DNA from 2 places in the Psychromonas sp. SR45-3 genome. Region 1 is predicted to be linked to the other one. Evidence: riboswitches for the same ligand, from Rfam matches in the RefSeq annotation. Region 1 holds a riboswitch; the other holds the start of a gene.
What was found. Region 1 has a riboswitch for cyclic di-GMP ahead of H5084_RS09000 (hypothetical protein). Riboswitches for the same ligand answer to the same signal wherever they lie in the genome.
Positions count from the first base shown of each region.

Region 2: it holds a riboswitch for cyclic di-GMP, as region 1 does, so the genes downstream of both, H5084_RS04715 (fibronectin type III domain-containing protein) here and H5084_RS09000 (hypothetical protein) in region 1, are expected to answer to the same signal.

Region 1 covers NZ_JACJDP010000012.1:86,903-90,121, forward strand. Annotated here, with positions in the region: partial or broken gene H5084_RS20045 (SLC13 family permease) at 1-696, opposite strand, end outside; cyclic di-GMP riboswitch class I at 1,313-1,401, shown strand; gene H5084_RS09000 (hypothetical protein) at 1,488-2,054, shown strand; gene H5084_RS09005 (methyl-accepting chemotaxis protein) at 2,859-3,219, shown strand, end outside.
Region 2 covers NZ_JACJDP010000005.1:87,205-90,423, forward strand. Annotated here, with positions in the region: gene H5084_RS04715 (fibronectin type III domain-containing protein) at 1-1,386, opposite strand, end outside; cyclic di-GMP riboswitch class I at 1,469-1,557, opposite strand; gene H5084_RS04720 (MYG1 family protein) at 1,964-2,833, opposite strand.

The DNA.
Region 1 (3,219 bases):
ATTGATGTGTATATGATCACTCGACTTGTTTGTATCCTGCGAATACAAGCTCTTAGTCGGCTTTTCGACGATTGAGGCTGGAAATAACTTCAATACTAAGTAGACAATTAACAAAGATTTAACAATCCCTAATATTGGGAAATGTAATAGTAAATACTCCATATAGCCAAAGTGTATATTAAACAGTGTTTCACTCGAACCAACTAAAATCATATTAGGAATATTTGCCGGTAATACAGCAAAACTAGGCATGTTGCATGCAATTGCTAACGCCGTTGCCACACCTTTACGGCCATTACTTCCTTGAGCAAAGCCCACATGCTCAGCAAGCGCCATCCCCACTGGAATTAATACCACGGCGCGACCAACTGAAGAGGGCATAATAAACCCTAAAATAATGGCACTAAACACTAAACCTGAGATAAGTCGTGGATAGCTAAGTGTTAAATGTGGAGCGATGAATGAAGCACATTTTTTATCTAAAGCAGAGGTGGAAATAGCAGAGCCAATAATAAACCCTGAGATAATCAGCCAAACAGCGGTGGAAGAGAACCCTGAGAATAGAGCGTTAGGTTCAATTAATTGCAATACAATTGATAATGCAAAAAACATTAATCCAGTCAGAAAAGGGGGGAGCAATGAAGCGCTCCAACAGGTCAGTGTTATTAATATAACCGCAGCGCTATATGAAAATGAAATGGAATAGCTTGCTAACGTAAACGCCATCATATAGAGAGCAGCAGCAATAGTGGTGGATACCACTATGCTTTTAAAATTAAGTGTAGGCGCCACGGCAGTGATCCTTGTTATGTTGAAAATGCTGCAATGAAAAAGTTGATGCGTCTATCATATCTTGCCTTTAGTGTTGATTTAATTGGTTATTATGACAAAAGATATCCCTAATACGATAATCTTACCTCAGAGCAATGTCGCTTTTATTTTGGACTCGAGTAAACCTGTACTTAACCATCAAAGGAGTCAGGCGGCAAAAACTAACCATTTTTCCTGATCTTTCAAGAATAGCTTGGTTCTTATTATGCGAATCCAGGAAGTAATTATATTGTGATTATTTGAATTAATAGGCTGTTATAGGTAGGTTTTATATTTTTTTGACTTATTAAGTTTTTCGTCAAGTTGTTGATAAATTTTGGTTTTTAATTTTGTTGCATCACAAAGGACGTTTCGAATTTGTATTAAAATTAAAGCGTGCTATAAATAGTTGTCTAATTTATTTTTACCAATTCGATAAACTAATATATTAATAATAATCTATTGCGCTAATGCATCTGATTCAGTAATTACAATATTATTAGCTAGAAAAAGGCAACTTAAGGGAAACCTTAATACGCAAAACCACCGGCCTATTGACAATTAATCGTCTACGGCAGCGGAGTTACCGAGGCGATGATACTTCTCATTTATCCTCTTCATTTTTTCTTCTGTTATATATAAAAATTTCTGAATCATCACTTTTGTTGGAGACAAAAATGATGATTTTAAAAAGTACTCTATTTAAGGTGGTGTTAATTCTTTGTCCTGTTTTATTGATGGGGTGTGGATCATCTGGTTCATCAAGTTCAGAGCCTGCTAAAGTATCAAAACAAGCTGAGTCAAGTGAAGAATCTGGTGCTAAAGAGTCATTAGATTCAATAATCGTTACAGAAGAGGCTAAAGCAGAAGACATTACTTCAGAGACGACTCTAGTTGAGGATTCAAAGAATGAAGCTCCTATTATTAATGGATCGATTGTTAATGGATCGATTGTTAATGGGACGATTGTTAATGAATCTATTGTTGAAGAGGAAAGCTTGGAACAAGCGAATCAAGTCGATTTATATATCACCTGGGGGGATAATTCTGATAATGAAGTAGAATTTATTATTGAGCGCCGAATTCAATCTAATGTTGATTATGGAACCACGTATTATGTTGCTGAAAATATAACATCATATAATGACGAAGGTGTTCAAGTCGGTGAAACTTATTGTTATCGTGTTAGTGCGTCAAATAGCATTGGTAAGTCATCATCATCTGAACAATGTATTGAATTATAATTTTACTTCAAATCAAAGCCAAACGCTCCGTTTGGCTTTGCAAATAAATCACTTTTTCATTCCCTATTTTACCAATTCTGCTAAATAGCTGATCAATCTTGTTGCTAAAAAGGAGCTCTTTTCACGTTAAACGTTTTGTAAAGGGAACAATCTATTTGGTAATCCTCCCATTTTTAATGGAGTTTGATAATAGATATTTTACTCTGCCTTAAATTTCCCCATTTTCCTGCGCAATATTTGATCACATACTTAATGTAGTTGGTATTAAATAAAAGCTATACCTACAAATAGCAAAGCAATTCCTTATTTAACGCATCAGCTTGTACAGCACATCCATACGCAGTATGAACTTAAGCTAAATACCCTGTTTGGCTTTGCTAAAAGTAATTGATGGCTTGGGGAAATTGATTGTGCCTCGATTTGACCAAATTGAGTAAGTTTTATTTGAATCCAAGAAGTTATTTGAGGTAATAGTAAAAAAGAAAGACTTCCCCGCTTAGGCCTACCATTCCCAGTGGCTAACTAAATGTATGTAAACTTGCTTTAGATCAATAAAGTTATTGTAATACAATTGACGATTTCAAATTCCTACCTATTATTAAATATTAATTTTCAAATTCTGCTGAAATTGAAAATATGACCGAAGATCATAATGGGTGTGCTGAGAAAATGGAAAATGATGAAAATCATTATGATCTTAGTAAGAAGGCAATGAATTGATTTTTTGACTGATAGCGTTGTCCTGTTCTTTTTACAGGTAGCCAAGATAACAATTAACAATTAACAATTAACAGGATATTTACAATGGAAAAATTAGCACAGCGTTCAGTCTTTAATATTGCTTATTGGAGCCTTAAAACAAAACTCACTTTAGCATTCTTATTATTAGGGCTCTTACCCGCAATGATAACAAGCAGTATTATCACTATGTATGCTGTAGAAGATGTCGAATATAAAGTATCACAATCACTCGAAGCAATTAATCAAATAAAAAAGTCGCAAATAGAAACCTTTTTTGAGCAGCGTGTTTCAGACATTACAGTGTTAGCAAATACCATCGGAAATTTAGATGAGCAAAATTATGATGCTTATTTTACTGACTATATAAAACAGTATGATTATTATGATTTGTTTTTAGTTGATAAGCAGGGGATGATTTTTTACA
Region 2 (3,219 bases), on a different contig from region 1:
TTCAAATTCAACGTCTACTTGCATATATTTCCAAGAATAACCTGAGCTTAACTCAATAATCTCGCTTACACCGTTAATCACAACTTCAACAGCAGCCGTTTCTCTTGTCCAAGCACCCGCTGAAAAGTATAGAGAAGCTACATTAACTTGAGACTCACCACTTTTAAGTTTAAGTGTCACACCATTCTCTTCTTTCCAGCTCATACCTTTATAGCCAATAAAACTATTACCATTCTGGTCGGTAAAGTTATAACGTTTCGCTACATCATAAGTTTTACCAGAAAATGAGATTGACTCAACTTGCGCATCTGTAAAGTCATGATTTCCAGACTGCATATCATGTTTCATAAACTCTGCATCTGCAACATCAACTGTATAGCCTGCGTTTGTATCAACAGATAGAAGCGCTGCATATTTTACAGCCTCTACAGCTTCAACTTCCACTTCAGCTGTTATTGCATTGTTTAATACAATACCAGCAAACATTACTGAACTATAACCACCTTGGTCACTATCTGTAGTAATGGTAACGGGTGTAGATCCGTCATATGCAATAGATACTGAGAAGTACTGCCAAGCGAAGCCTCTTGGTATAGTAATCGTTTCTACTTCATTACCAACAGTGACAATCACACTTGACGTATCTCTGCTCCATACACCTGCTTGCATATACAAGGTCGCATTTTGTTCTTGGCCATTTCCTACTAAATCAAATGATAATTTATTGCCTGTATTAAATTTCATTAACGCATAACCATTAGTCAATTCAGTTCCATTTTGTTGGAAACTAAAGTAGTTACGGTCATAATAACCAACTTTTCCTTCGCTAACTGAAAATTGACTATTTGCAATGCTATCGTCGCTAAATTCTTCGTTATAAGCGGCTTCACTTCTAAATGAGTACAACTCTTTTTCACCCACTTCAATGACACTTGGTTTGCTTGTAAATTCATGTGAGATAGCAATATCAGTCGCAGTGTAAATTATGCCTGCATCTGTTGGAGTCTCAGTTTCAGTTGGAGTTGAAGTATCTGCTGGAGTAGTTGGTTCTACTGGCGTTTCTGAACTTGCAACTTCATAAACTTCTAAACATGACTCATCAGAAGTACTTTGTCCTGCTTGGTTAAATGCAGCAATACGGTAACAGTATGTTTGATTAACAATAACGTTTGAATCTGTAAAATTGCTAGCGTTAGCTGGAAGAGTAGAAACAATCTCAAATAGATTGTTTTCTTGAAGTCTTTTTTCAATAATGAAGCCATCTTCATTAGTAGAGTTATCGGTCCAATTTATTTTTAGGTTTTCAGCAGAAGCGATTGAACTACCTGCTAAAAGTGAAAATAAAACAAGAGATGATTTTTTTACGCTAAAAAGGTGCTGATTCATTTTTGCCTCCACAAAAGTGATCATTTAGCGTCCAGTGACATTGTATTATTTGTTTGAAAAGTGGAGGGATAATATTTACCGCCTCGGTAACCCCGCTACCATAGACAATTAATTGTCAACAGGCCGGTGGTTTTGCGTCCTAAAGTTTCCCTTAGTTTGCCTTTTTCTAGCTACAATATGTAAACATCTAAATGAGAAAAGTTTATAAGTATTCGGTAAATCTTTACCGCCCAGAAAATATAGAACATAAAAAAAATAATACCAAAGGAATAGGCAAATAATTTTAACTTTTATTTTATTTATCGTAAAATCAACATGTTAATATTTCATTTATTTTTAGATTAAAATTAACCAATCAAATATGCAGTAAAATAAATTAATACAGATCAATTTTCCGCCTTGGAGCAACAAATTCACCTTTCATGATGCGCATATATATTTGGCTCATTGAAGGAACGGCGATTAGAAAAGTCAGGTTGAGTAAAATAGTTAAACGTGGTGTTAAACGGTAGATATATTAAATAATCAGTTAACAAACGAGTAAAACACTCTGCTTGTTAACTTTTAACTCAAAATATTATTCAGAAAGTGCCATTGATGCCATTTTCATGGTGCTTTCAAAAGACTCAGAACCAGCAATAAATAATCCGTTATGACAAAACATTGCGTCAGCAAGGCCTGTTTCCTTTTGTAGCGCTGCATCTGATAACCCAGCCCATGATTTAGGTAACGACTTCCTATCTTCAAAAGAACCAAGTTCAACTGGAACAGTTTGAATTCTCCAATGCCCTGACTGAGATGGGTAAACCATAAATAATGCTTCTTTAGACAAAGTCAGCACCGTTCTTTTCCATGGTGTATATTGTTGCAATACAATAAGGCGAGGATCTTCTGCTTCTGTAATCGCTTTCGCTACAATAGCTTTAGCACTTATTCCACCATTAGCAGAGGCAATAAAACGAGATAGGACGATGTGAGCAAACTCAACCGCTTGGTCAAAACAACTATCAAAATCACCGTTTTCTTGCCAGGTAGGGTTAAACATCGAAATCGTTTGACTTAGACTAATACCTTGAGCAACCCCTTCTACATGCCCACAATCTATTGCATCAATAGTAGAAACTAGACCTGCGTCTACTGAATTCGCAACATCTTGATCATTATTACAAATCGTTAGCCCATACTTTTTCCAAATTAAGCCAAATGATGAATAAGGAATACCATTTTCACGCTCACCGGCTCCACCACGCTGGTGATGATCAAAGCGCCCCACTTCCGGATCATATTCACCACCCACATCAATGACTAAATCAGCCTCTTGAATAACATCTAAGTTACGTGTTCTTACCAGTTCAAAAGTTGGAAAGATAAATTTAAGGGCAGCGATACTGAAAACATCGTCTGCATGAAAGTTACCATTGTGCGTTGCTATCGTTATTTTTTTCATAGAGGTTATTTCATTACTTGTTATAGAAGAAAAAGGATAAGAAAGCATCAAATAATAACGCTTTAAATTGTGATATTTTTATTGTTAGTTATTCAAAAAATAAAAGCGAAATTCTACACTAAACTAGCGCATAAAAATAGGTTGAAATCTAGATTAGTTACACTCAATTAACCCTCAGTAATGCTTCTACTATCTATTGGTTGATATCAGTCAACCCAATAATTTATTAAATTGTTATCAATTTTAATAAGTAAAATAGATGGCCAAAAACGGGCACTTACATTTGTCATACAAAAGATAGTAAAAACGAGAAGTGAAGTCTATTTTTAGTCTGTTTATACTGGTTAAACCTAGGTAAGATAGGCATCTTAATTTGATCAAGGAGT